DNA from 2 places in the Geobacillus sp. WSUCF-018B genome. Region 1 is predicted to be linked to the other one. Evidence: a T-box and tRNA genes for the amino acid it is inferred to sense, from the RefSeq annotation. Region 1 holds a T-box; the other holds one or more tRNA genes.
What was found. The T-box of region 1 lies ahead of ileS (isoleucine--tRNA ligase). A T-box ahead of a tRNA ligase gene usually reads a tRNA of that ligase, here a tRNA-Ile.
Positions count from the first base shown of each region.

Region 2: it has a tRNA-Ile gene. The T-box ahead of ileS (isoleucine--tRNA ligase) is inferred to sense a tRNA for this amino acid. The anticodon was not compared.

Region 1 covers NZ_PIJF01000003.1:62,592-77,355, reverse strand. The annotation lists gene ileS (isoleucine--tRNA ligase) at 1-2,619, opposite strand, end outside; T-box leader at 2,671-2,891, opposite strand; gene CV944_RS02045 (DivIVA domain-containing protein) at 2,989-3,501, opposite strand; gene CV944_RS02040 (YlmH family RNA-binding protein) at 3,578-4,351, opposite strand; gene CV944_RS02035 (YggT family protein) at 4,454-4,726, opposite strand; gene CV944_RS02030 (cell division protein SepF) at 4,730-5,161, opposite strand; gene CV944_RS02025 (YggS family pyridoxal phosphate-dependent enzyme) at 5,174-5,848, opposite strand; gene pgeF (peptidoglycan editing factor PgeF) at 5,845-6,669, opposite strand; gene CV944_RS02015 (YlmC/YmxH family sporulation protein) at 6,821-7,063, opposite strand; gene sigG (RNA polymerase sporulation sigma factor SigG) at 7,160-7,939, opposite strand; gene sigE (RNA polymerase sporulation sigma factor SigE) at 8,060-8,779, opposite strand; gene spoIIGA (sigma-E processing peptidase SpoIIGA) at 8,830-9,741, opposite strand; gene ftsZ (cell division protein FtsZ) at 9,953-11,086, opposite strand; gene ftsA (cell division protein FtsA) at 11,114-12,382, opposite strand; gene CV944_RS01985 (small basic family protein) at 12,574-12,936, opposite strand; gene CV944_RS01980 (DUF881 domain-containing protein) at 12,938-13,654, opposite strand; gene CV944_RS01975 (DUF881 domain-containing protein) at 13,683-14,387, opposite strand; gene divIB (cell division protein DivIB) at 14,368-14,764, opposite strand, start outside.
Region 2 covers NZ_PIJF01000013.1:47,361-62,124, reverse strand. The annotation lists tRNA gene CV944_RS06070 (tRNA-Lys) at 1-43, shown strand, start outside; tRNA gene CV944_RS06065 (tRNA-Gly) at 51-125, shown strand; tRNA gene CV944_RS06060 (tRNA-Leu) at 133-218, shown strand; tRNA gene CV944_RS06055 (tRNA-Arg) at 222-295, shown strand; tRNA gene CV944_RS06050 (tRNA-Pro) at 301-374, shown strand; tRNA gene CV944_RS06045 (tRNA-Ala) at 383-458, shown strand; tRNA gene CV944_RS06040 (tRNA-Met) at 474-550, shown strand; tRNA gene CV944_RS06035 (tRNA-Ile) at 556-632, shown strand; tRNA gene CV944_RS06030 (tRNA-Ser) at 650-740, shown strand; tRNA gene CV944_RS06020 (tRNA-Thr) at 972-1,047, shown strand; tRNA gene CV944_RS06015 (tRNA-His) at 1,056-1,128, shown strand; tRNA gene CV944_RS06010 (tRNA-Gly) at 1,303-1,373, shown strand; tRNA gene CV944_RS06005 (tRNA-Ile) at 1,380-1,456, shown strand; tRNA gene CV944_RS06000 (tRNA-Asn) at 1,745-1,819, shown strand; tRNA gene CV944_RS05995 (tRNA-Ser) at 1,826-1,918, shown strand; tRNA gene CV944_RS05990 (tRNA-Glu) at 1,924-1,995, shown strand; gene CV944_RS05985 (B3/B4 domain-containing protein) at 2,261-2,926, opposite strand; gene queG (tRNA epoxyqueuosine(34) reductase QueG) at 2,979-4,121, shown strand; gene CV944_RS05975 (amidase domain-containing protein) at 4,179-5,042, shown strand; gene trmL (tRNA (uridine(34)/cytosine(34)/5-carboxymethylaminomethyluridine(34)-2'-O)-methyltransferase TrmL) at 5,066-5,539, shown strand; gene CV944_RS05965 (PrkA family serine protein kinase) at 5,863-7,758, shown strand; gene yhbH (sporulation protein YhbH) at 7,983-9,140, shown strand; gene CV944_RS05955 (hypothetical protein) at 9,211-9,900, opposite strand; gene CV944_RS05950 (LacI family DNA-binding transcriptional regulator) at 10,181-11,158, shown strand; gene CV944_RS05945 (response regulator) at 11,217-11,897, opposite strand; gene CV944_RS05940 (ATP-binding protein) at 11,981-13,558, opposite strand; gene CV944_RS05935 (TRAP transporter substrate-binding protein) at 13,665-14,711, shown strand.

The DNA of each region.
Region 1 (14,764 bases):
GGCTTCGGCCGGTGCGGCGTCATACGGCTCATCGGCAACGGAAAACGCGGAAACGATGAGAAGCTGGCGCAAGTCGGCATCAAGCGACGCCAACAGCTTCCGCGCCTCGTCTTTCGGGTAGACCGTGACGCTCGCGATCAGCGATTTGCCGATCACTTTTTCGTTGCGCGCGTTCTCGAGCGCTTTTAACATGTCATCGCGCACGTCCATAAACGCATCCCATTTCGAAAGCAGCTCTTCTTCGCCGTCGATCGCGATCGGCTCTGGCATATCGGTGAGCTGGATGCTTTCGACGTTTTCTCTTCGATTCGGGATATGCTCCCACACTTCATCGGCCGTGTGCGGCAAAATCGGCGCGATGAGCTTCGCCAATGCGACGACCGTTTCATACAATACGGTCTGCACGGCGCGGCGGGCGCGGGAATCGGCCGCTTCGATGTACAAAATGTCTTTCGCCATATCCAAATAAAATGCGCTCAGCTCAACGGTGCAGAAATGGTTCATCTCATGATAAACAGCAGCAAAATCATAGCTGTCATACGCCTTTTTCACTTTAGCGATGAGTTTATTTAATTTCGCTAACATGTAGCGATCGACTTCGCCAAGCTCCCCAACCGGCACAGCGTTTTGATTCGGGTCAAAATCAAACAAGTTGCCGAGCATAAAGCGGAACGTATTGCGGATTTTCCGATACACTTCGGACACTTGTTTTAAAATGTTATCGGAAATGCGTACATCCGCCTGATAGTCAACCGAGGCGACCCAAAGGCGTAAAATGTCGGCACCGAGCTGTTCCATGACTTTGGCCGGCACGACGACGTTGCCGAGCGATTTGCTCATTTTTCGCCCTTCGCCGTCTAAAACGAAGCCATGGCTTAACACCCCTTTATACGGTGCTTTTCCGGTGACGGCAACGGCTGTAGACAGCGACGAGTTAAACCAGCCGCGATATTGGTCGGACCCTTCCAAGTACAGATCAGCCGGGCGCGCGAGATCATCGCGTTCGACCAACACGGCTTGGTGCGACGAACCGGAGTCAAACCATACGTCCATAATGTCCGTTTCTTTCGTAAAGATGCCGTTCGGGCTGGACGGATGGGTGAATCCTTCCGGCAGCAAGTCTTTCGCCTCGCGCTCAAACCAGACGTTCGATCCGTATTGGCGGAACAAGTTCGACACATGCTCGATCGTTTCATCGGTGATGATCGGTTCGCCGTTTTCGCCGTAAAAAACCGGAATCGGCACGCCCCAGGCGCGCTGGCGGGAAATGCACCAGTCGCCGCGGTCGCGCACCATGTTGTGGATGCGGATTTCCCCCCATTCCGGAATCCATTTCGTGTCTTTGATCGCTTGAAGCAGCTCGCTGCGGATTTTATCGATCGACGCAAACCATTGCGTTGTCGCCCGGAAAATCGTTGGCTGCTTCGTCCGCCAGTCGTGCGGATACGAGTGGGTGATAAACCCAAGCTTCAGCAAAGCGCCGGCTTCCTCAAGCTTCTGTGTAATCGCCTTGTTGGCGTCTTCGTAAAACATTCCTTCAAACCCCGGCGCTTCGCTCGTCATATAGCCGCGCTCGTCGACCGGGCAAAGAACGGGAAGCCCATATTTTTGCCCGACGAGAAAGTCGTCTTCCCCGTGGCCCGGCGCCGTATGGACGCAGCCCGTGCCGGCGTCGGTCGTGACGTGTTCGCCGCAGACGACAAGCGAGTCGCGCTCATAAAACGGATGTTTCGCGACGACGTATTCAAGCTCGTTTCCTTTGACCGTTTTGACGACCGACCATGCGTCCCAGCCGACTTCGTTCGCCACCGACTCGACCAGGGCAGCAGCGACCACGTATTTTTGTCCGTTTGTTTCCACGACATGGTAGTCCAGCTCCGGATGGACGGCGATCGCCAAGTTCGCCGGAATCGTCCACGGCGTCGTCGTCCAAATGACGATTCGCTCATCGCCCTCAAGCACGCCTTTGCCGTCTTTCACCGGGAAGGCGACATAAATCGACGGCGAACGCTTGTCTTTATATTCGATTTCCGCTTCAGCGAGCGCCGATTCGCTTGACGGGGACCAATAGACCGGCTTCAACCCTTTGTAAATGAGCCCTTTTTTCGCCATTTCGCCGAACACTTTAATTTGCTGGGCTTCGTACTCCGGCTTGAGCGTAATGTACGGGTTGTCCCAGTCGCCGCGCACGCCGAGCCGCTTAAACTGCCGGCGCTGGTTGTCGATTTGCTCGTACGCGTATTGCTCGCACAACTTGCGAAACTCGGCGACGCTCATCGATTTGCGGTCGACACCTTGCTTCGCGAGCGCCGTTTCGATCGGCAAGCCGTGCGTATCCCAGCCCGGCACGTACGGCGCGCAATAGCCGCTCATCGATTTGTAGCGGACGATGATGTCTTTTAAAATTTTGTTCAGCGCATGGCCCATATGAATATCCCCGTTGGCATACGGCGGGCCGTCATGCAGCACGAACAACGGACGCCCTTTCGTCCGCTCTTGCACTTTCCGGTAAATGTCCATCTCTTCCCATTTTTTTTGCATTTCCGGCTCCCGCTTCGGCAAGTTACCGCGCATCGGGAACTCGGTTTGCGGCATAAGCAGCGTCTCTTTGTAGTCCATCTTCGCTCCTCCTTCAAGCATCAAATCAAAATAAAAAACCGTTCTCCCCCGGCAAGGGACGAGAACGGTCTCGCGGTACCACCCTTCTTGGCCATGCAAACGACGCACAGCCCACTTTTCATTCGTAACGGGAATGACGCGCCATGGCCTACTGGATGTTCGGCATGGAACTCCAGGGTGATGTTCACTCTTGCGCCGATGCCGGGCTTCCACCATCCCCGGCTCGCTGCGACCGGCCGTTCAAGAGCTACTGTCCCTTTCATCGTCGATGACTATTTCACTATTCATCCGGAAAAAAGCCAACCGCCTCCCACGGCGGCTGGTGCGGTGATTTTTGCCAATGATTATACCCGACATGGCCTCGGTTCGTCAAGGCTGAGACAACGGCTCTTTCGCCTCTTCTTCGAGATCAGGCGTCTCGTATTCCATCAACTCGTCCCAGTCACGGCTGTTGATCATATCGAGCTGCGCCTCAACGAGCATGCGGAAGCGAGCGCGGAACACTTTCGACTGCCGCTTGAGTTCTTCGATTTCCAGCGCGATTTTCCGCGATTTGGCCAGCGCGTCGCCGATGATGCGCTCCGCGTTTTTCTCCGCTTCTTTAATGATCAGCTTCGCCTCTTTTTGTGCGTTGCGCTTCACTTCTTCCGCTGCTTCCTGAGCCACAAGAATCGACTTATTTAACGTTTCTTCAATGTTGGAAAAGTAATTCAATTTTTCCGTCAGTTCGGCCACTTTTTCTTCCAGCTGCTTTTTTTCACGGATGAGCATTTCGTAATCTTTAATAATTTGATCCAAAAACTCATTCACTTCATCTTCGTCATACCCGCGAAATCCGCGGCTGAATTCCTTATTGTGAATATCCAATGGCGTTAACGGCACAATGGCCACCTCCGTCTCCATCATTCCTTTTCTTCCTTCATTCGACACGATCAGCCCATTTCCTGCTGCGATTCGATTATTTTTGACGGCCCAGCCGGATGCGCCAGCGTTCTTTTTTCGTCATCCCCTCGACGGAAAACAGCTTGCAGCGACCAAACCCGCGCGCCGACAGGACATCGCCCGGCCCGCATACAAAATCGGGCTTGTCCACCACCTTCCAGTTCACTTTGACGAGCCCGCTTTCAATGAGCGTCTTCGCTTTCTCGCGCGCGAGGCGGAACGCCTGGGCAAGCACCGCATCGAGCCTTAGAGAAGACACCGTGACCGTTCCTTCCTCCCACGTTTCGGCAAGCGGCATGGCAGCTGACAGCGGCAACAGCTCAAGCGAAACCGGCGCTTTGCCGATCGTCCCAACATGGAGGCGAATGTAATCGGCCACCTCGGCGGCGGCAAAAAATTGGATCTCTCCTCCTTGGACGAGAATGTCGCCGAACTTGCCCCGCCGCAAGCCGAGCGACATGAGCGCTCCTAAGACGTCGCGGTGTTCAAGGGAAACGAATTTGCCTGGATAGCGGACAGCGAACAAGGCGATGTCATAATCCTCCTCATTCGGTTCGAAATACGGCGGATACAAAAGCGCCCGCTTCCGCTCGACAAACAGAGCGCCGCCGAAAAAGGACACGCGCACGTCTCCGTCGCTGCCGACGATGCTTTGCACGATTTGCTGCTCGCGCGGATCAAGAAAATCGGTCAGCTTCGGAGCGTACTGATGTTCTACCATTTCCTTCCATTCCATTACATGATCGATGAATTGATGTTCCTCTTTGCGGAAGTGCTGATACAGCTCCATTCCCATTCACCTTGCCTCATAAAGAAAGGAACCCGGAACGGATTCCTCCCGCTATTCCGCCCGCCTGCGCCTGGGCCAAACGATGCGCGCTCCGTCCGGCTGCTAAAACTGCGCTTCGAGGATGTCAAACAACGCATACAGCCCTCTTGTCGCAAATTCAAGGACAATAAAGGCGATGATCGGAGAGATGTCAATGATGCCAAGCGGCGGAATGACGCGCCGAAACGGTTCCAAATACGGCTCGCAAATGGCGGCAAGCATTTGTCCGAACCGCGTTTCGCGCGCATTCGGAAACCAAGACATCAAAATGTAAATGATCAAAGCGTATGAGTATACTTGAATCAAGGTCGTTAAAAACGTAAGCACATAATCCAACGGCTACCACCTCTTTATCGGTCTGTCATCCTCGCCGTCAAGCGAAATCGCGCCGCTGACGTCGACGTTGTCCGGGGTGCACAAAAAAATTTTCGTGCCAACTTGCTGAATGTCGCCGCCAATGGCGTACACCGTGCCGCTTAAAAAGTCGACGATCCGCTTCGCCTGCTCATGCTGGATGCGCTGCAAATTGACGATGACCGCCCGCCGGCTTTTTAAATGATCGGCGATTTCCTGCGCCTCCGCATACACCCGCGGCTCAGCGAGCACGACTTTCGCCGATTTTTGCACGCTTTGCAAGCTGACGACGTTCGCCTTGTTTGCCGCCTTCAGCAGCGGCGCCTCCTCTTCCGGCTGCGGCGCTTCGTATTCTTCTTCATAGTCTTCGTAATCTTCTTCTAAAAAATAATCGCGAAATTTTTTCATCAACCCCATCAAGTTCACCTCCTACAATGATCCGACAAGCGCGCTGCCGATGCGCACAAACGTCGCCCCTTCCTCAATGGCGATCTCGTAATCGTTCGACATGCCCATCGACAGCTCCGTGCACGGCGCATGCGGCCAGCGGAGCGCCTGAACGCGCTCTTTCAAGACCCGCAATTGCCGGAAGCAGGCGCGCAATACCGCCTCGTCATCCGTATGCGGGGCCATCGTCATCAATCCGACGACCTCAAGGTGCGAAAACGAACGGAGCTGATCGATGAACGGGACGGTCTCGTCAGGAGAGAGGCCGTGCTTCGTCGCTTCTCCCGATACATTCACTTGCACAAAACATTTCACCGGCCGCACCGCCCGCTTTTCAATTTCTTTCGCCAGCGACAGGCGATCAAGCGAATGGATGTAATCGACTTTATCGATAATGTCCTTCACCTTGCGCGACTGAAGCGTCCCGATAAAATGCCACACCGCCTGGTCCCCGATCCGTTCATACTTTTCAAGCAGCTGGCCGGCGCGGTTTTCGCCGAGGTCGGCAATGCCGGCGTCAAGCACATGAAGCGCCCTTTCGGCATCAATATATTTCGTGACAGCAACGATGCGTACGTCGGCCGGATTGCGGCCGACGCGGGCGCAAGCCGCCTCGATGCGCTGGCGAACGGCTGCCAAGTTGTCGCGTACGGTCATGCTGTTTCCTCCCTTCGGCCGATAAACGCCAACATCCGCCCTGTCGTCCCACGGTCGCGGCGGTGGGAAAAAAACAACGTCTCCTCACAGCTTGTACAGCGTTCCGATACATAAATATGGCGGTCTGGAATCCCGGCGGCCGCAAGCTGCAGCCGGTTGGCCTCTTTTAAATCAAGCGCATACTGCCCTTGGCTTGTTTCGCGCCACGGCAACGGGCCGCCCGCAGGAAGAGTCGGACGCAGGCCATCGATCACCCGGTCATCAACCGTGTAACAGCATGGGCCAATGGCCGGTCCAATCGCGGCATAGATGTCGGACGGGGCAATGTGTTCGCGCTCCTGCCAAAGCCGCACCATGTTTTGGACAATGCCGCCCGCCGTCCCCCGCCAGCCGGCGTGGGCAAGGCCGACTAGGCCCGCCGATGGCGCGATAAAATAGACAGGCACACAATCAGCAAAACAAAGTGCGAGCAATACCCCCGCCTCATCCGTATACAGCCCGTCGGCCCCCCGGACCGCTGCAGCGAAGTCGTGCGCCCCGCTCCCCCGATCGCCTTTCGTCACTTTCCGAATCACGGCGCCGTGCACTTGCTCACAGCACACCCAATGATCGAGCGGAACAGAAAGCCATTCGGCCAGACGGCGGCGGTTGTTGACGACATGCATGCGATCGTCGCCGACATGCAGCCCCATATTCAGCGAGGCGAACGGCCCTTCGCTTTCTCCGCCTTGTTTCGTTGTCAACCCGGCGACTGCTCCGGCAAACGGGGGCGCCCCGCAGCGGAGCCATCCTTGAGCTTCTTGTTGAAAAATGTCCGGCATTCGCGTCAACCTCACGCTGTTTTTGTAGGTTTTTATCACTTTTTTTCCTATTTTATCATAGTTTGTTTGTTTGTGATAACCTTTATTTGCGATTTTGTCGAAACATTGGTGCAATCCCGCCACTCAATATGCCGCTCGTTGCGCGGGCCGCTCAGTCGGCATCATGCAGGCGGACTAAAATGACATCCGCTCCGATTTTGACGATGTTTTGCCACGGAATGACGACCGCTTCTTCACGCCCGAACAACCCGAGCATCTTTCCGGAGCCTAAAATAATGAGCGACCGGATTTTGCCTGTATCTAAATCGATGTCAATATCCCCGATGTTGCCAAGCTTCTTCCCGTTGGCCACATTGACGACATCTTTCGTTTGAAACTCGGAAATTCTCATCACGGTTCAGTCCCCCGCCTTTCCTCTCCTCTTTTTCATCTATATGACGCCGCCCAACCGGTTATGTGCCAAAGAAAAAAAGGCTGCCCCAGCAGCCGTTCACACTTGGATGTTTTTATTCATTTGCCGGATCGCTGCCTTTTCAAGCCTGGACACTTGCGCCTGGGAAATGCCGATTTCCTCGGCGACTTCCATTTGCGTCTTTCCTTGGAAAAACCGTTTGCGGATAATCATTTTCTCTCGCTCATTCAACCGCCTCAAGCCCTCTTTCAATGCGATTTCTTCAATCCATTGGCTGTCGCGGTTGCGCTCGTCGCTCAGCTGATCCATCACGTAAATCGGGTCGCCGCCGTCGTTGTATATCGGTTCAAATAAGGAAACCGGATCTTGAATGGCATCAAGGGCAAAAACGACTTCTTCATGGGCGACGCCAAGCTCTTTCGCGATCTCTTCCGTCGATGGTTCTTTCGCCGTCTCGCTCATGAGCCGCTCCCGCACTTGCAGCGCTTTGTAAGCGATGTCGCGCAGCGAGCGCGAGACGCGAATTGGATTGTTATCGCGCAAGTAACGGCGGATTTCGCCAATGATCATCGGCACCGCATAAGTGGAAAATTTCACATTTTGGTTGAGGTCAAAATTATCAATCGATTTCATGAGTCCGATGCAGCCAACTTGAAATAAATCATCAACAAACTCGCCGCGGTTGTTAAAGCGTTGAATGACGCTTAACACGAGGCGTAAGTTTCCGTTTACCAATCTTTCCCTTGCTTCCAAATCCCCTTCATGCATCCGGCGAAACAGCTCCCGCATTTCCTCGTTGTTGAGGACGGGAAGCTTTGAAGTGTCGACGCCGCAAATTTCGACTTTGTTCCTCGTCAAGTTGTTCCCTCCCATCAGGAGATGCTAAGTCGTCAGTTTTCAGTATCTCCCTGGGAGGGAAAAATATGCACAGCCTGTCCGAGCGAAAAAAAGCGGCGGAGCGTCCACTCCCGCCGCTTGCTACATCATTTTGTTGAACTCTTTGCGCAACCGTTTAATGATCCGCTTCTCGAGCCGCGATATGTACGATTGCGAAATGCCGAGCAAGTCAGCGACATCTTTTTGCGTTTTTTCCTCTCCTCCTGACAAACCAAAGCGCAATTCCATAATCTGCTTTTCACGGTCGCTCAGCTGGTGCAAGGCGTTTAGCAGCAGCCGCCGGTCGACGTCCGCCTCCAAATCCTTTGTAATGACGTCGTCTTCCGTTCCCAGCACATCGGACAGCAGCAGCTCATTGCCGTCCCAATCGATATTGAGCGGTTCGTCAAACGACACTTCCGCCCGCACTTTATTGTTGCGGCGCAAATACATTAAAATTTCGTTTTCAATGCAGCGTGATGCATAAGTCGCCAGCTTGATTTTTTTCTCCGGGTTAAACGTATTGACCGCTTTGATTAAGCCGATCGTTCCGATGCTGATCAAATCTTCGATGTGAATGCCGGTGTTTTCAAACTTGCGCGCAATGTAGACGACAAGCCGCAAATTGCGTTCAATGAGCAGCGACCGCGCCGTCTCATCACCGGTGGCCAGCCGTTCGATCAACTGCTCTTCCTCTTCTTTCGTCAACGGCGGCGGAAGCGCCTCGCTGCCGCCGATATAGTAAATTTCGTCGGCCTTCAACCCAAGTTTGGCCAGCAGCTTATACAGCCAATACATGAACCGAAGTTTCCATCTTTTCATCAAAATCCCCCTTCTAAACGGATAAAACGCGAGTATGATATAGTAACGACCTATGAAGCGGTCAGCTTTCTTCCCGCCTGCACCATTTTCGGATGGATGATGCAATCGTATTCTCCGTCGGCTGAAAGCGGGTCTGCACTTAAGGCCATAAGCCCATGTTTCACCTCAAGCCACTCGTTTTCGTATGACAGCGCGATGCGGTCTAGTTTTACCGCCATCATCATTTGCGGGCCGCTGCCCACTGCGCGGTATGGAATGAGACGAAGACGATGGGCCCACTGTTCGGGCGGGTCGTCAACCGTCATGGCTGCCATATAGGCCATCAGCTCTTCGGGCAGCACGTCCTTCGCTTTTTCCCGGTCCACGATCATCACCGGCGTTTTGGACACTGGGTCAAACAGCTGGTTGCCGCTGTCGATGAGCCCTCTTAGGGCAAGGGGCCGGCCTTCCCAAACAGCAATGACATCCACAATATGTTCGAAGCGCAATTTTTTCTCGCGAATCTGTTCCACACGGCGGCGGGAAAAAAGCCACAACACCGGAAACCCGACGAGGACAAACAGCCAGCTCACCGGGTCGCCCGCCCCGGGGGGATGCATCATCAATAATCCGTTCTGCACGGACAGTTGCTCGGCGAAAAAATAATGAACCGCCAGCATGCCGCCCCCGACAGCGAACGTGGCAAAGTAAAACGCCAGCATGTTCTCGATCATATAGCGCGGCCGCTTAAAGCCAAAAGCGGCGAGCACAATCAAGATCGAGGCGGCCATTTTGGCAAGCGGGTGCTGGGCGATGGCGGACAACGGGGTGAACAGCAGCACCACAAGCAGCGACCCGATCAACGCTCCGGCCAACAGCCGCCACCAGACGATCGGGCGCTTAAGCATGAGCGCTGTCAGCCAAAGAAGCATTGCATCAAAACAGACGTTCAAAAGCCAAATGACATCAAGATACACAACCAACCGGCAAGCCCCTCCCCCGCCCCATCGGCTTTTGTCTGAAACAAGTATATAGCACATCCCGTTGGAAAGTCTGTCAATCGGTGGTGGTGAAAAACAGAATGTTTTGTCAAAGCGAGGGGAAACGTGCGAACGAGGAAAACCGCCCTTTGAAGCGCGGGGAGAGGGCAAAAAAAGAAGGCATGAACACGGCTTGTTCATGCCCGATAGCTCCTCAACGGCGACGGTTGCGGTTACGCAAGAACGCCGGAATATCGAGCGGGTCTTCCGCCTGCCCGGACCGGAGCGCCGCATAATCTTGCGCCGGTTCTTCGCGCTTTTCCCGCTTCGGCGCCGGCGTCACTTTCGGCGCCGTCCCGATGCCGGCGCGCGGCGGCCGCGGCTGCGAAGCAACGTTTTCGTTAAACCCGGTCGCGATGACAGTGACGACAATTTCGTCTTTTAAGTCTTCGTTGATGACCGAGCCGAAAATCATGTTCACTTCTTGATCGGCCGCCGAAGCGACGATGTCGGCGGCCTCCTGCACTTCGTACAAACTTAAGTTCATGCCGCCGGTGATGTTCATGAGCACGCCTTGCGCCCCGTCGATCGACGTCTCCAACAGCGGGCTGGAAATGGCTTTTTTGGCTGCCTCAGCCGCTCGGTTTTCGCCGCTGGCAATCCCGATGCCCATCAGCGCCGAGCCTTTGTTGGACATGATCGTTTTCACATCGGCGAAGTCAAGGTTGATCAACCCCGGCACAGCGATCAAATCGGAAATGCCTTGCACCCCTTGGCGCAGCACATTGTCCGCTTCGCGGAACGCCTCAAGCATCGGCGTATTTTTGTCAACAATCTCAAGCAACCGGTCGTTCGGAATGACGATGAGCGTATCGACCGCCTCTTTCATGGCGGCGATGCCACTTGCGGCCTGCGTCGCCCGCTTCCGCCCTTCAAACGTAAACGGGCGCGTGACGACACCGACCGTGAGCGCTCCTAATTCACGGGCGATTTGGGCGATGACGGGCGCCGCCCCAGTTCCCGTGCCGCCGCCCATGCCAGCGGTGACAAACACCATATCGGCGCCGCGAAGCGCTTCTTCAATTTGCTCTTTGCTCTCCTCAGCTGCTTTTTTTCCAACTTCTGGGTTCGCTCCCGCACCCAAGCCGCGTGTCAGCTTCGCCCCGATTTGCAGTTTCGTCGGCGCCTTCGACAAATTGAGCGCCTGTGCATCGGTATTGACGGCAATAAATTCAACGCCTTGCACTCCGTGTTCAATCATCCGATTGACGGCGTTGTTGCCGCCGCCCCCGACCCCAATCACCTTGATCGTTGCCAACTGATCGACTGTTGTCTCAAACTCCAACATGGCCAAATCCTCCTAAAATTTCAATCTCTATTCAAAGAAAGAACCGAAAAATTTCTTGACCTTCTTCCCGAAATGGTCTTCTTTCTTTTTCGGTTTCGATTGTTGTTTTGGCGCCGGGCGCTCGGCCGGCTCCGCCGCGGCCGCCGCCGGGACGGTTTTCCCTTGCAGCTGCGCCTGCCGGTAGGCGAACTTGAGCAGGCCGACGCCGATCGTGTATTGCGGGTCGCGCACGCCGATGTAATCCGGCATGGCAACACGGACGCTCGTCCCTAGGACGACGTGAGCCAACTCCAACACTCCCGGCATATTCGCCACGCCGCCGGTCAGCACATAGCCGCCCGGAAGGTCGCGAAAGCCAAGCCGGCGCACTTCATGTTGAACCATTTGCAAAATTTCCTCCATCCTCGCCTCAATAATATCGGCGATCTCAAGCTGGCTGAACTGCTGGTGTTGATCGCTGCCCATGACCGGCACGCTGAACACTTCTTCGTCCGAAGCGTAGTCGTAAAACGCATACCCGTGCTTCAATTTGATTTTTTCCGCATCCTCCGTTGTTGTCCGCAGCCCGATGGCCAAATCTTTTGTAATATGCTCCCCGCCGACCGGCAGTGAAGAGACAGCTTGCAACGCCCCTTGCTCAAAGACAGCGACCGTTGTCGAACCGCCGCCCAGATCGACGAGCGCGGCGCCCAAGTGCCGCTCATCGTCGGATAATGCCAGCGAACCGGCCGCTAACGGCTGGAGGCAAATGTCGCTGATTTCCAAACCGGCGCGTTCCACACAGCGAAGGAGATTATGTAAAATCGTCTTCGCTCCGGTCACCATCGTCCCTTCCATCTCCAAGCGGACGCCGATCATGCCGCGTGGGTCGTGGATGCCGTCTAAGCCGTCGACGATAAACTGGCGCGGAACGACGCTGATAATTTCCCGGTCCGGCGGGATGGAAACGACTTGCGCTGCATCGATGACGCGGGCAACGTCTTCATCGCTGATTTCGCGGTTTTCGCTGGCAACCGCAACGATGCCATGGCAGTCATGCAGCTGAATATGGCTTCCCGCCACCCCGACAATCACGCGGCGGATCGAAAGGCCGACCATCCGTTCCGCTTGTTCGACCGCGCGCTTGATCGATTGCACCGTTTTATCTATATCAACAATCGCGCCTTTTTTGAGCCCTTCTGATTTCACATTGCCGATTCCGATAATGTTAATCGAGCTGCCCAACATTTCCCCGATGATGACTTTGACGCTCGATGTTCCGACATCCAGGCTAACGACGATCTCATTGCTGCTCATCTTTTGGCATCTGCCTACTAAAAACGCGCCGATGTCAGCCGGCGTTTCAGTAAGCAGCGACACCTCCTTTTTCGGCTGAAATTTCCCTGTCCATCTCTTCGTCTATATCCAGCTCGCGATTTTCGCAAGAACATCGCATTTTGTTTTACTCCATATAATTCAACACAGGAAGACACTTTCCTGTCTTCCGCTTAACTTTTTTCGCGATTTTCCCGCCGCTCCGCCCATTCGGCAAGCCAAAGGCGACGGATGATGGCAATGTTTTGAAACAGGCGGACGCCAAACGCGAAGACGGCCGCCAAATACAAGTCTACACCAAGATGCACCCCAAGAAAAGTCAAAGTTGTGGCAAGGATGATATTGAAAAAAAACCCGGTTATAAATACTGTTTCGTCGTACGTTCCTTGTAAATGGGCGCGCCATCCCCCTATTAATGTATCAAAGGCGGCCAAAATGGCAATCGACAAATAACTGGAATACTGATCGGGAACTTCCCAGCCGGCCAGGACGCCGACGGCAAACCCGAGCAACAATCCGAGAAGCGGAAGCCACATGCTATTTCTCCTCCTTGCCGGCGCTCGCCGTCTCCATGTATTTTACCTCCAGCCGCTCGGTTGACGGCGGAATGGCGATCATCGGTTTCGGCTTGGAAATCGAAAGCTCCAAGTTTTCGACGATGAAATCATCCCGAATCGGCGAAACCGTCAACCCGCTATACAGCTTGTCCGCATCGTCCGCGATCGCCTTCACCTCAACCGGCAGCTGAAGCGGCCGGCGACCGACTTTCGTCACCCCGTTGACATCGCGAATCGCCGTCCGGTTCGTCAGCCGCTCGCCGCTAATGGCGATTTCCTTTGCTCCATATTTGTTCAATTCATTTACCAACCGCTGCAGCAGCTCCGGCGACACCGTTTGGGCGACCGGACCGACGTAGCCGCCCGCCGCAAACGGCGCGATCGTCAGCACCACGCCGCGCCCTTTCACCTCGGTCAGTCCGGCTTCTTCCCTAAGCTCGGCGACCGTCTCCTCGAGCGCCGCCTCACCGTCTTCCTGCTCCTCGCGCCGGTAATGGCGCAATTTCGCCTCGTAGCGTTCCAGCTCCTCAAGCAGCTGCTGTTCAAGCTTCTGCTCCTTTGTCAAATCGGCGCGCAGCTCCCAAATGTCGCGCGTATCGCGCTCTTCCGAAGGCAGCGTCGTCCGCATCCCGACGGCCAGCATCAATCCGAACACGCCGGCAATCCCGGCAAAATACAGCTGTCTTTTTCGCTCCAATGCGCTTCACCGCTCCTTCCTGCCCGTTTTACGGTCTGGGCGCGAATACCGGATCGAGCGTAATCGCCTCTTGCTTTTCCACTTTTACATCGATATGGTCTTGAACAAGCTCGTCGACGACGCCGCCTGGCAGGACGAGCGCAGACGACAGCACATCCGGGTCGCCGATCGCCGAAATGACAAACGGAGCGGCATGTTGCGTCCCGTCAACCTCAATGACCGGACCGTTGCACACAATGTAGGAGCGATGGGAAATGCGCTGCCCGTTAATGGCGACCGCTTCGGCGCCGGAAATAAGCAGCTCGTGAACGACTTTCCATACGTGCTGTTCGTGAACGATATAATCAGTAGCACTTGCTTCAGAGGGGATGTAAGAGGAGTCGGAAAGCGTGACTGCTACACCCTTTCCTTTCACCCTCGCCTTTCCAACATACATGCGCAGCTGTTCTGCTTCTTTCGCCAGCCCGGCTTCGTTCGTCTGCCGGTCGGCCAGTTTTTTTTCCCAAGCGGCCAGTTCGTCTTGCTTTTCGACAAGCTGTTGCTTTAACGACCGGTTTTCCTTTTGCAAAGCGATCAGCGCCGAGCGAAACTCGTATTCCCTTTTCCACTCGCTGTCGCTCCATTCGCGGCGGGATGGATCGTTTTTGGCATGTTGGTAGGAAAACCCGAGCATGGCGCCGAATAAAAAGCAAATAAAAGTAAGGAGGATGCGGCTATGGGCTTGTTGTCTCATCGTCGTCCTCCTTTTTCGGCGGCTCGTACGGGACAAAGTAGCTGCCGACTTCGAGGTGAATGACCCCTTTGACATTTCGGTCAAGCTCGGCGACAATCGCCGGATAATGCGACAGCTTGTCCGCAAAACGATGAATCGTCGCACTTACCTCATACCCGTCGTTCATGTAGACGATGACGCGGTCTTCATACTCGCTGTTCGGCTTGTAGTGAATTTCCGACATGGCGCCAAGCACCGGCGCCGGCAGTTCCGCCAGCTGTCCAGTCATCTCGGCGATGGCGTCGCCGTTTTTCCAACCGACGAGCACAGGCGCATCGCTCGGGGCTGTTTTCACCGCTTCCTGCTTTAACAGCCGTCCGTTCTCAAGCAGCGGGAAA
Region 2 (14,764 bases), on a different contig from region 1:
ACTTTTAATCAGAGGGTCGGAGGTTCGAGTCCTCCATGGCTCATCGTTTTGCGGAAGTAGTTCAGCGGTAGAACACCACCTTGCCAAGGTGGGGGTCGCGGGTTCGAACCCCGTCTTCCGCTCCACTCGCCCGCCGGGGTGGCGGAATTGGCAGACGCACAGGACTTAAAATCCTGGGGTAGGTAACTACCGTGCCGGTTCGAGTCCGGCCCTCGGCACGTGCGCTCGTAGCTCAATTGGATAGAGCATCTGACTACGGATCAGAAGGTTAGGGGTTCGAATCCTCTCGAGCGCGTTCATCGGGAAGTAGCTCAGCTTGGTAGAGCACACGGTTCGGGTCCGTGAGGTCGCAGGTTCAAATCCTGTCTTCCCGATTTTCCATGGGGCCTTAGCTCAGCTGGGAGAGCGCCTGCTTTGCAAGCAGGAGGTCATCGGTTCGATCCCGATAGGCTCCACCACTAATATTTTGATTTGGCGGTGTAGCTCAGCTGGCTAGAGCGTACGGTTCATACCCGTGAGGTCGGGGGTTCGATCCCCTCCACCGCCACCATTATCGGACCTTTAGCTCAGCTGGTGAGAGCAGACGGCTCATAACCGTCCGGTCGTAGGTTCGAGTCCTACAAGGTCCACCATTGCTAAGTTTCTTTTTGGAGGAGTACCCAAGTGGTTGAAGGGGTCGGTCTTGAAAACCGAGAGGCGCCGCAAGGCGCGCGGGGGTTCGAATCCCTCCTCCTCCGCCATTTAACGGATTTCCGAAAGAAGTCTCCCACCTCAAGGAACGCGAAGGATGTAACCCGGTGAGTGGGAGATGAAGAATATGGCTAGAACGGACACCTTCGGAACGAAGGGAAGCGTAAAGGGTTCTTGTGTGTGGCTTACCGTTCGGCGAACACGCACAAGTCGCTTGAAGCCTCCACCTCTAAGCGAAGCGTAGGTGGCGGGTAGTTCACATTCAAGTTCATGTTAAATGTGCCGGCTTAGCTCAATTGGTAGAGCAACTGACTTGTAATCAGTAGGTTGCGGGTTCAAGTCCTGCAGCCGGCACCAGAAATATGGCGGCTATGGCGAAGTGGTTAACGCACCAGATTGTGGCTCTGGCATGCGTGGGTTCGATTCCCACTAGTCGCCCTTTTTCTTCTTTAAAATTTTATATGCGGGTGTAGTTTAGTGGTAAAACCTCAGCCACGAGCATCGGCATCATCGAATTGGCTTCGAGTTGCCCCGACGCATCCGGCTTCTGTGAACCAGCTGGTAGAGGAAGGGGCATGGAAGTAGCGTGGCGGATGTTAAGCCAAATATTATGCGGGTGTAGTTTAGTGGTAAAACCTCAGCCTTCCAAGCTGATGTCGTGGGTTCGATTCCCATCACCCGCTTTTGATGGGCCTATAGCTCAGCTGGTCAGAGCGCACGCCTGATAAGCGTGAGGTCGGTGGTTCAAGTCCACTTAGGCCCACCATTTTCCATTGCATATTGTCAGATGATTCGTTATAATACTTAATGAACGTTCTTGTGCGTGCATGGTTCCGCTTGCCTCGATGCATTTTGCTTCCTTGCATTCGCTAGTAGAGGAAGGGACAGGACAAGTTTTGTGCTAGGRTTCTTYCTCATCATTCCGCAATAGCTCAGCGACGAGCAGGTGCATCGTCGAATATGCTTCGAGTTGTCCCGACGCATCTAGCTTCCTTGAATTTGCTGGCAGAGGAAGGGACAGGGCAAGTATTGTGCTAGGTTTCTTACTCATCATTCCGCAATAGCTCAGTGGTAGAGCAACCGGCTGTTAACCGGTAGGTCGTAGGTTCGAATCCTACTTGCGGAGCCATTGGATGGAGAAGTACCCAAGTGGCTGAAGGGGACGGTTTGCTAAACCGTTAGGTCGCAGTTTTGCGGCGCGCGGGTTCAAATCCCGCCTTCTCCGCCATAAGCGGCCCGTTGGTCAAGTGGTTAAGACACCGCCCTTTCACGGCGGTAACACGGGTTCGAATCCCGTACGGGTCACTGGTTAGTGGCACCAGACAACCTGGTGCCTTTTTCTGCAATCTTTTTTTGTCGATTTTTGCGTTTTTTTCTTGCTGTCTAGGCTCTTTTTTGTTATAATAGCCAATGTATATTAAGGGTTGGGGACAACGCAGTGTTTCGTTTCGTCAGCGAACGGGGCATTGCGTTTTTTGTTTTGTTTTTCAAGCTGCCAGCCATCGACCGCACCGCTTGGATAAAGGAAGCTTCCCGGCGGGAAGCTGATGGCAGACAGCATTTCCGTAGTTTATGACAGCAATTGCGCGTCGGCCTCGCCGCCATGAATTTGAACAAACATTGTTTGAATGGCTTGAAGTTGGCGGCGGGCGGCGTCTTCGCTCATCGACGGAAGGAAATAAACGATTTGCAGGGCGTTTTTTGTCTCTCTCGTTACCGCCGTGCGCTCAGAGTCGACGATCGGGCTGCCAAACGGGCCGCGTTCGTCTTTGCTGACAAGTTTGTCAGCGAAGTTGACGGAACGGCCGTTTAAGGCGATGTATTCGTCTTGCTCTGTGCCTATTGTGATGGTCACTGTCCCTTCGATGCGGTCAAGATCATAGATGCCGAGCGGAATTTTGTAATAAAGAGAAAAGAAATTGTTCACGTCGACCGCGGAGTGGATCGAAGGGAGAAAGTTTTTTTTCTGGATGCGCCGGTATAAGCTCTCGCTGGACGGACGGTAGCGGCTTGGATCGGTGCCGATTTGTTTGAAGGTCCGGCGCCATTCGGCGAGCTCGGGAATGTCGGCAATCGGTTTTTCCTGCAGCTCTATGTAAATGGACTCTTGAAACAGCTCAAGCCGCCCTTTTAGCATTTGCGGCGAGTCGCCGATGTCGATATGGCGGTAGCGGATGATGCCGAATTTGGCTGAAGGAAGGCGTTGTTTTAATTGTTCGGATACGATATATGGCATGTTCATCACCTCGCGTTTTATTTTACCATATGTGTTGAAAGGAGGGAAAACGATGGATATGATGGCGTTGAAAGAGGAAGTGATTGCGTACAGCCGATCGATTGGCATCGATAAAATCGGGTTTGCGAGCGCCGACCCGTTTGTCGAGTTGAAAGAGCGGCTGCGCCGCCAACAGGAGCTCGGGTATCAGTCGGGATTTGAAGAGCCGGATATTGAGAAGCGGACGAATCCTTCATTGCTTCTTCCAGAAGCAAAATCGATCATTGCCATTGCCCTCGCTTATCCGTCGAAAATGAAGGATGCACCGCGCGGGACGAAAACGGAGCGGCGCGGCCTGTTTTGCCGTGCATCGTGGGGAAAGGATTACCATGTTGTGCTGCGGGAACGTTTGCAGAAGCTGGAGGAATTTTTGCTGGCAAAGGTGCCATCCGCCCGCGTGCGATCGATGGTGGATACGGGAGAACTTGCTGACCGCGCGGTGGCAGAACGGGCTGGGATCGGCTGGAGCGGGAAAAATTGTTCGATCATTACCCCAGAGTTTGGCTCCTACGTGTATCTTGGGGAAATGATCACCAACATTCCGTTTCCTCCAGATGAGCCAGTTGAAAACCGGTGCGGGACGTGCACGAAATGCATTGACGCCTGTCCGACGGGGGCGCTTGTGCAAGGGGGACAGCTGAATGCACAACGATGCATTTCATTCTTAACGCAAACGAAAGGGTTTTTGGCTGATGAATTCCGCGAGAAAATTGGCAACCGATTGTATGGTTGCGACACATGCCAATTAGTCTGTCCAGAAAATAAGGGGAAAGATTTCCATTTGCATCCGGAATTTGAGCCGGATCCGGAGACGGCCAAACCGAAGCTGGTTCCGCTTCTTGACATGACGAACCGTGAGTTTCAAGAGAAGTTTGGTGCGATGGCCGGTTCATGGCGCGGGAAAAAACCGATTCAGCGCAATGCGATTATTGCCCTCGCTCACTACAAAGACCGGACGGCAGTGCCGCGTTTACTCCGGTTGTTAAAAGAAGATAGCCGCCCGGTCATCCGCGGGACAGCGGCATGGGCGCTTGGGAAAATCGGGGATGCAACCGCCAAGCCTCATTTGGAAGAGGCACGACAAACCGAGACGGACATGGATGTAATCGCCGAGATTGACAAAGGGCTGAAACTGTTGTCTGAGACAAAGGAATAGGGAAAGAACCTCCGCCTCCCTACATAAGGTAGTAACAAAAAGAAAGTGGGGAGCGGCATGAAAAAGCAGTTGCAACAGTGGCTCGATGAGCGGGCCCGTTCGTTTGTATCAGAACCACGCGTACAAGATGAAGAAATCATACGCAAGAAGCAACTGTGCGACAAACGAGGAGCGGAAATCGTCCGGTGCACGATCCGCGGACGAATTGTCGGCAGGCAGGCCGTCGAGCGGGAGACAACGATTGCTTATATGGCCCACTATCAATTTCTCATTAAGCATGGGGTTGATCTGTATATAGAGGAGCAGGTTGAGGAACGTCGCGCCCGCTTTTTGGGTGGTGAGTTGGTTGATGACCAGCAGATCAGCCGGATGGGGGATCGCGTTGAAGCACCGCGCGTTGAGCGTGAACGGTGGACGGGCGAGCGGTTGTTTTACCAATATGATCGTGCACAGGCGGTGCGGTATGCAGAAATGTGGTGGAACCGCCATAACCCGGCGTTTCCTTCCTTTGCCGTTGATTGCACGAATTTTGTTTCCCAATGTTTGTATGCGGGCGGAGCGCCGATGACCGGCTATCCGAACCGGGCGCGGGGATGGTGGTGTCAAAACAACAGTTGGAGTTACAGCTGGGCGGTCGCCCATTCGCTGCGCTGGTATTTAAGCGGAGCGCGCATCGGCCTGCAGGCGGTCGAAGTAGCCGAGCCGGAACAATTGATGGCAGGGGATGTCATTTGTTATGATTTTCAAGGAGACGGCCGCTTCGACCATACGACGATCGTGGTGGCGAAAGACAAAGACGGCATGCCGCTTGTAAACGCCCATACGACAAACAGCCGCATGCGTTACTGGTCGTATGAAGATTCAAGCGCCTATACGCCAAACATTCGGTATAAATTTTTTCACATCATTGACCGTAAATAAACGATGTTGCTGAGGTGAACGGAATGCCGCTTCATGTAGTACTGTACCAACCAGAAATTCCGGCTAATACCGGGAATATCGCCCGCACATGCGCGGCTACGGATACGGCGCTTCACTTGATTCGTCCGCTTGGGTTTTCAACGGATGATAAAATGTTAAAGCGCGCCGGCCTTGACTATTGGCCGTACGTCAACATTTCGTATTACGATTCGCTCGATGAACTGTTTGCCCGGTTTCCGCATGGCGAATTTTACTTTATTACGAAATTCGGCCGCCAATACTACGATTCGTTTGATTTCAGCGATACGGAAAAACATATTTTCTTTGTGTTCGGCCGTGAAACGACCGGGCTGCCGAAAGAACTGCTTGAAGCCAATATGGACCGTTGCCTGCGCATTCCGATGAACGACAAAGTCCGTTCGCTGAACTTATCCAATACGGCGGCGATTTTAGTGTACGAGGCGCTGCGCCAGCAACGGTTTCATGGGCTTTCGTAAACAAAAAAACGACCTTCGTTGCGGAGGTCGTTTTTTTGTGCCTTATTGTTTAACGCCCGGTTTGTCCTCGTAGCCGGCGGTGAAAATGGCCGTCAAAAACGCAATGATAACCCCTAACATAAGCAATGTGCGCATCGCTTTTCCTCCCTTGCAATGAAAGTGGTATGCGTTTCCCCTTTATTATAGCGAATATGGCCAAGCATGTGAATGAGAACAAGTTAGGACGGAGAGACAAAATTTTTTTTGCGGCGAATGATACGGGACATCCTCGCATAAATTGTAATAATCTTGCTGTTAGACATCCAAGGGTGAGGAGGTCCTTTATGGATATTTTACAAAAGATCGCACGGTACCGGGAAGAAGAAGAAAAGCTGAAATGGGAAGGGACGTTCGCGGAGTATTTAAAGATTTTAAAAGAAAAGCCGTGGGTGGCCCAATCGGCCCATTCGCGCGTTTATAATATGATTAAAGATGCCGGGGTCGAAGAGGTGAACGGAAGGAAACGATATAAGTTTTTTAGCCAGCACTTGTTCGGACTCGAAGAAGCACTCGAACGGCTTGTTGAAGAATACTTCCACCCAGCGGCGAAACGGTTGGATGTGCGGAAACGAATTTTGCTGCTGATGGGTCCGGTCGGCGGTGGGAAATCGACGCTCGTGACGCTTCTAAAGCGTGGCCTTGAAGAGTATTCCAAAACGGACCGCGGCGCGGTGTACGCCATTAAAGGCTGCCCGATGCACGAGGATCCGCTTCACCTCATTCCTCACCATTTGCGCGATGATTTTTACCGTGAATACGGCATTCGCATCGAAGGAGAGTTGTCACCGCTCAATATGATGCGGCTCGAGAAAGAATACGGCGGCCGCATTGAAGATGTGCTGGTGGAACGCATTTTCTTCTCGGAAAACCGTCGCGTCGGCATTGGGACGTTCAGCCCATCTGATCCGAAATCGCAGGATATTGCCGATTTAACCGGAAGCATCGATTTCTCGACGATTGCCGAATACGGTTCTGAGTCTGACCCACGCGCCTATCGGTTTGACGGCGAACTGAACAAGGCGAACCGCGGCATTATGGAGTTTCAAGAGATGTTGAAATGCGATGAAAAGTTTCTCTGGCATTTGCTGTCGCTGACGCAGGAAGGCAATTTCAAAGCGGGACGATTTGCGTTAATCAGTGCGGATGAACTGATCGTCGCCCATACAAATGAAACGGAATACCGGTCGTTCATTGCGAACAAAAAGAATGAGGCGCTTCACTCGCGCATTATCGTGATGCCGATTCCGTACAACTTGCGCGTCTCCGAAGAAGAACGCATTTACGAAAAAATGATTCGTGAAAGCGATGTTGCCGATGTGCATATCGCCCCGCATACATTGCGGATCGCCGCTATGTTCACGATTTTGACTCGGCTGAAAGAGTCAAAGCGGCCGGATGTGGATTTATTGAAAAAAATGCGTCTATACGATGGGGAAATGATCGAAGGGTTCAACGAAGTGGACGTTGAAGAGTTGAAAAAAGAACATCCCGACGAAGGAATGAGCGGCATTGACCCTCGCTATGTCATCAACCGCATTTCGGCTTGCATCATTCGGAAAGAAGTGCCGTCGATCAACGCGCTTGATGTGCTTCGTTCGTTGAAAGAAGGGTTGGATCAGCATCCGTCGATCACGAAGGAAGACCGCGAGCGGTACTTGAACTTCATTTCGCTTGTGCGCAAAGAGTATGACGAAATCGCCAAGCAAGAAGTGCAAAAGGCGTTCGTGTACTCATATGAAGAGTCGGCGAAAACATTGATGGATAACTATTTGGACAACGTCGAGGCGTATTGCAACAAAACGAAACTGCGCGACCCGCTTACCGGAGAGGAAATGAATCCGGATGAGAAGCTGATGCGCTCGATTGAGGAACAGATCGGCATTTCGGAAAATGCGAAAAAGGCGTTCCGGGAAGAAATTTTAATCCGCATTTCCGCCTACGCACGCAAAGGGCAGCGATTTGATTACAACTCGCATGAACGGCTGCGCGAAGCGATTCAGAAAAAACTGTTCGCCGATCTTAAAGATATTGTGAAAATTACAACGTCGACGAAAACACCGGATGAGCAGCAGTTGAAAAAAATCAATGAAGTCGTCGCGCGTCTCATTGATGAATACGGGTACAACTCCACGTCGGCCAATGAATTGCTACGCTATGTCGGCAGCTTGTTGAACCGCTAGGCATGCCTCGAGCGCCGGGGCATGCTTTTTTGCATCGATAATCGGGCTTGTCCGTCCGTTGTTCGCTTTTCTATTTTCGGCATTCATCTGTCAATTATTTTGAATTTTTGCATAGGATAAAATAAACAACTTGGCATAGTGATGGTCCGTTTTGATGACGCCAACATAAGTATATGCGGGAAAGTGAAAAGTGTGAGAACCATTTTAACAAAGGAGGGGAAAATATGAAAGGGAATTTCGTTGTATCGAAAGAAGACTGGTCCCTCCACCGCAAAGGATATGACGATCAAAAGCGGCATCAAGAAAAGGTAAAGGAAGCGATCAAAAACAATTTGCCGGATTTGATTACGGAAGAAAGCATCATTATGTCCAACGGACGCGATGTAATTAAGATTCCGATCCGCTCGCTGGATGAATATAAAATTCGCTACAACTATGAGAAAAACAAACATGTCGGCCAAGGAAACGGAGACAGCCAAGTCGGCGATGTCGTGGCCAGAGACGGAAGCGGGGAGGGGCAAGGGCCAGGGAAAGGCCAAGGAGCCGGCGACTTGCCGGGCCAAGATTATTACGAAGCTGAAGTGTCGTTGATGGAAATCGAAGAAGCGCTCTTCAGCCAACTGGAGCTGCCGAACTTGCAGCGGAAAGAACTGGATCAAAATGTCGTTCAACATATCGAATTTAACGACATTCGCCGCACCGGGTTGATGGGGAACATCGATAAAAAGCGGACGATGCTCGCCGCTTTCAAGCGCAACGCCATGAGCGGCAAACCAGGCTTTTACCCGATTTACCGCGAAGATTTAAAGTTTAAAACGTGGAATGAAGTCGTCAAGCCGGAATCGAAGGCCGTTGTCTTGGCCATGATGGACACAAGCGGCTCGATGGGCATGTGGGAAAAATACATGGCGCGCAGTTTCTTCTTTTGGATGACGCGTTTTTTGCGCACGAAGTACGAAACAGTCGACATCGCCTTTATCGCCCATCATACGGAAGCGAAAGTTGTCAGCGAGGATGAATTTTTCACGAAAGGGGAAAGCGGCGGGACGATTTGCTCATCCGCCTACCGCAAGGCGCTGGAACTGATCGAAACGAAGTATTCTCCGTCGCGCTACAACATTTATCCGTTCCACTTCTCCGACGGCGACAACTTGACATCGGACAATGCCCGCTGTGTGAAGCTTGTTCAAGAGCTGATGAAAGTGTCGAACATGTTTGGGTATGGGGAAGTCAACCAGTACAACCGCCATTCCACGCTCATGTCGGCGTATCGCAATATTAAGGATGAAAAGTTCCGCTATTATATTTTGAAGCAAAAATCAGATGTGTTCCACGCGATGAAAACATTTTTCCGCAAAGAAGAGAGCAAGCAGCTCGTTTGACCCTCTGGCAGCTGAAAAAAGGGGGTTTTTCTTTTTGGAAAGGGAGGGCAATCGCCCTCCCTAAAATAAGTTATTGCTTTTGCAGCGTCGCCGCCATGGCGAGCACGGCGCCAAGCACGTCTTCGTTGCGTGGAGCGTGCACGGTCAATAGCATTGGCGCTGGTTGGGCGCTGGCGATGACATGAACGGTGGCGCCGTCCGCTTGTGCAGTGTACCAAACCGCATCAGCGAACGGCTTAGGCAATCCGTTCGTTTGTTGGCGGGCGGCGTTGGCGTCGATCGCTTGGGCATGTTCTTTCGCCAGCTGCTCGTAGTTTGTTTCCCCCTCTGAAAGCAAGCGAATGCGGGCGAACGACTTACCGTGGAGCAATACATCAGCATGCGGCTCTTCGGCATCCAGCGTCCAACCGTCCAGCACGTAGAGGGAGAAATGCTGGTTGTCGCTTGTGGTCAACGTTGCTGTCCCTGTGACTGTTTGATTTCCGACTTGGTAAGACAAAGAAGTTGTTGGACGGGAAGAAGCAGCTTCATCCCCTGTCGCCCCGCTTTGTCCACCTCCTGCTTGATGTTGTTCATCAACCGGGGGAGCTTCTTGGTTCTTTGGCTCGGCTGTTTGCGTGTTGGCGGAGTTCTCGTCCGAACTTGCGGATTGTTTTTCTTTCGCAGCCGTCCCTTCTGATGCGGGCGCCTCTGTGCCGCAACCGGCAAGCAAGGCGGCGGTGACAGCGAGGGAAAATAACAGCTTCCCGTATCGATTCATGTTCATCCCTCCTTACGTTTCATATTACCGCTCATTATACCAATTGAAACGGTGGAAACAAACAGACTGCGTTCCCTATTTTTTCGGCTTGTTTGTTTTTGTCTGTTCTTTGGCATGATGAAGGGCGATATGCGCACCGCCCCACACGGCGGCGGCTAGAAGAGCGAGTAAAGCAAATCCGTAAAGCATGTGGTTCCCTCCTCATGTATACTAGATGGCAGAATCAACATAATGTATGAAACGCGTTTCAAAGCAAGTCTTTTTTAGGGGAGTGGGGAACATGGCGAATATCCGCGATTTGGCGAAAGAGGCGGGAGTGTCGGTGGCCACTGTATCGAGGGTGTTGAACGGATATCCATATGTGAGCGAGGAAAAACGAAAAGCGGTTTGGGAAGCGGTGGAGAAGTTAAATTACTCGAAAAATATTCAAGCCGTTCACTTGGCGAAAGGAAGGACAACGATTGTCGGGGTCATGCTTCCGTACATTCACCACCCTTATTTTTCGGCTGTAATCGAAGGGATTTCCAAGGAGGCGCTTCGTTATGGTTACCAACTGCTTTTGTTTCAGACGAATTATGATGTGGAGAGGGAGCTCGAGGCATTGGAACGGCTGCGGATGAAGCAAATGGATGGGATGATCGTATGTTCCCATGAAGTGGACTGGGAAGCGTTTGCCGCTTATCAGGAAGACGGTCCCATCGTTTTATGCGAGCAGGTGGAAGGGTATGATTTTTTCACCGTCTATATCGATCACTACCAGACGTTTGTCCAAGCGCTGCGCTACTTGATCAAAAAAGGGCACCGACACATCGGCTATTGCATCGGAAGAATGACGGGGCCGAACAGCCAAGCGAGGGCGGCGGCGTACCAGGATGTGTTGCGTGAAGTCGGCGTCATTCCTCGACGGCATTGGGTTTTTGATGGGTGTCTATTTCTTGAGGATGGAAAGCGGGTCATGGAGCAATGGATCGCGATGGAGGAGCGTCCGAGCGCGTTGCTTGTGACGAGTGACCAAGTGGCGGCCGGAATCGTGCTCGAGGCGCGACGCATCGGAGTGCGCATTCCAGAGGAGCTTGCCATCATTGGGTTTGATAATGATCCGCTGGCCGAAATGATGGGCATTACAACCGTGGCGCTCCCCCATTTTACGCTCGGGGAAAGAGCGTTCCGCCTTCTTCACCATTGGCTGGAGACAGGCCGTGTGACGCGAAAACAGGAAGAGCTGCCTGCTCGGTTGTTGGTGCGGGATACGGCATAATAGGGCCTGGCTTTCCATTTTTGACAATTCGTTTGAAGCCGCTTGAAACACCATCGTGTTATATAGTTTTCAGATGGTATCGGTTCACGGGGCGTCCGACGCCGCCGTATTGAACATCGAGCACGACTTTTCCCGTTTTCTCAAGGTATTCCAAGTAGCGGCGGGCCGTCACACGGGCGATGCCGACGCCCTCGGCCACTTCCTCGGCGGAAACAGGGAAGCGGTGCTGGCGCAAGTAGGCGACGACTTTTTCCAACGTCACTTCGTTTAATCCTTTCGGAAGTTCAGGGAGCGGGGCGGCAGGTTGTTCAGCCGTTTGCCGCAGTGCATCGAGTTCTGCCTGGGTGAGCGATTCCTTTTCTGCAAGCGACTGGCGGAACGCCCGATAATTTCCCAGCGCCTGTTTGAGCCGTTCAAATTTAAACGGTTTCACAATGTAATCGAAGGCGCCGTTTTGCAGGACGCGGCGCACTGTTTCAATGTCGCTTGCTGCTGTGATGGCGATGATGTCAACTTCATGGCCGCGGGCGCGGATTTGCTTTACTGTTTCAAGGCCGTCTAGCTGCGGCATGTAAATATCAATCATCGCTAAATCGGGACGCAGCTCGTCGATGAGGCGGAGTCCTTCTTCACCGTTTCCGGCAAGGCCGACGACGGTGAAGCCGTCCACTTGTTCGATCATTTGCCGGTTCACTTCCTGGACCATCGGATCGTCTTCAATGAGCAGTACACGGTACATGCTTTTCCTCCTTTGCACGGATGGAGCCTGTTTACATGATGGAGAAAGACACCAGCGCTGTTTCGCTAGGCTTCCTTGCTATGTTACATGTCAAATGTGATCGTAAAGATGGTGCCTTTTCCTTCTTCCGATTGAACCTCGATTTGTCCGTTTCCTTTGTCCACGATTTGTTTGACTAAATATAAGCCGATGCCGCGGCCATCGCTCCCTTTTGTGGAGAAGCCTTCTTCAAAGATGCGGCCGAGATGTTCGCGGGCGATGCCTTGGCCGTTGTCTTCGACAGAGAGGGAGCAGACATCCTCATTTTGTTCGATGCTGACGTATACTTCCTTCTCGCGGCCGGCGACGTTGCGGAACGAATCAAATGCATTTTCGATTAAATTGCCGAGGATCACGACGAAATCATGGTGATCAAGGCGCGGTGGAAACCGGTGCAGCCGGCTGTGCCGGTCGATCGTCACGCGAATGCCGAGCTCTTTGCCGCGGCGGATTTTGCTTAACAATAGCCCGGAGATGCTTTCGTCTTTGATGTTGCGGCTTAAAAACTGCGTCAGTTCTGCCTGTTCCTCTGTAACTTGGAAGACGTACTCGAGCGCTTTTTCGATATGGCCGAGCTGGATGAGGCCGGCGATCGTGTGGAGCTTGTTCATGTATTCATGGTTTTGCACGCGCAGGGCATGGACAAACGCTTTCACTCCTGTCAGTTCTTCGGCCAGCCGCTTGACTTCCGTGCGGTCTTGGAAAATGGCAATGGCGCCGACTGTTTTCCCGTTGACCTTGATCGGGATGCGGTTGCTCCAGATCGTCAAGTTGCCAATTTGCAGCTCACGATTATAAATCGGTTTGTTTACCTCAAGAATTTCCGGAAGATGTGTATCCGGGATGACAGAGCGGATCGGCTGCCCGATGACATCCCCTTCGACGCCAAGCATTTGTTTCGCCCGATCGTTGAAAATCGTGATGCGTTCATCGCTGTCAATGGCGATGACGCCTTCGTGCATGGCGTTAAACGCCTCTGTCCGCTCCACAAGCAGTTTGGCGATTTCATGCGGCTCGAGTTGGAACATTTGCCGCTTAATGTGGGAGGCAAGCAGCCAAGCTCCGCTTCCGCCGGCGAGCAGCGACAAAACGATCGCTATCGCAATTTCCTCTTTTACTGTGCTCATCGCTTCCCAAAATGTCGGCAGCCGGTAGGCGGCGATGACGACGCCGATTTGTTCGTGATCGCTGTTCATAATGGGGACGAAGGCGCGGATCACGGTTCCGATTTCCCCACGCGCTTTCGAGGTGTACGTATGCTCGGCAAATGCCGGCCCTTCATCGGCGCCGTGGGAAATGGTGCCGATCATTGCTGGGAGCGGGTGGGAGAGGCGAACTTTGTTCATATCGAGTACGACAATATAGTCAGCGCTGTGGATGACGCGCACCCGTTCGACGATCATGTTGACGAGCGCCCGGCTTTGCTTGTCGCCGACAATGTGGTGTTTGACTTCCGGCAGTTCAGACACTGTGCGCGCTGTCAACAAGGCGCGCTGGCTCAGTTCTTCTTCTTTTGTATGAAAAAAATCGCTGATGATAAACAAGCCGCTCAGCAGCATCGAAAAACTGACGATGACAAAAATTAAAATCGTGATTTTCCAACGGATCGGCAGCCGATTCATGGCGAGACTCCTCTTTTTTCGAAACAGTCATTATCATTTATTTTAGCATGATTCCTCTGATATGATAAAAGAGATGAAAAAATCAAGGACGAAAATGGTGTGGATGATGAGAAACAGTTGGAAATGGTGGCTGCTCCTTCTGTTCGCCGGCATCGGGTTGGCTGGATGGGCGGTGAGCCAGCAAGTCGGCCGGGAGCCGCTTGTTTATGATGATGAACAAAAGGGGCTGCAAAACCAAATTATTATTTACTTTAGCCATGTTGTTGCGGAAAACACGCCAAAAGGGTTGGCGGCGCAAAAGTTTGCCGAGCTTGTCGAACAAAAGACCGATGGCCGCGTCAAAGTTGAGGTGTTTCCGAACGGTTCGCTCTATTCGGACGGCGAGGAGCTTGATGCGCTGTTGCGCGGCGATGTGCAAATGATCGCGCCATCATTTTCAAAGGTGACAGAGCTTGTCCCCGAATGGCAAGTGCTCGATTTGCCGTTTTTGTTCCGCAACGATGACGATGTGCGCCGCGTCTTTACTGGAGAAATCGGGGCTGAGCTACTCGGAATGCTTGAGGCGAAGAAAATCAAAGGGTTGGCGCTTTGGAGCAACGGATTTAAGCAAATGATGAGCACCACCCGCCCGCTTATCGCACCTGATGACTTCCGCGGCTTGCGCTTTCGCATTATGCCGAGCGAAGTGATCGAAAAACAGTTTCGCCTGCTTGGCGGAGAACCGGTTGCTGTCTCATTTGACCATGTGTATCGGGCGCTTGAGCAGCATGAGTTTGACGGCCAGGAAAATACGATTTCCAACATTTACTCAAAAAGTTTCTACAAGTTTCAGCCTTACATCACCATCAGCAACCACGGGTACCTTGGTTATGCCGTGATGATGAACCAAGCATTTTGGGACCATTTGCCAAAAGACATCCAGCAAAAAATCACTGAAGCGATGGCTGAAGCAACACAATGGAATTTGCAGGAGTCAAAGGCGCAAAACGAACGGGAATTGAACGAATTGCGCCAGCGCGAGGACGTCCATCTTTATTTGCTGTCGGAAACAGAAAAACGGAGATGGGAACGGAAATTGGCCCCGCTGTATCAGGAATTTACGAGGCAGTTCGGTTCTAGACTTTTGAATGAAATCAAGAAATCCGATGAATAAGCTTCCGGTGACGGAAGCTTCTTTTATGGCGATAGATGCAGTTTTTGTAAACG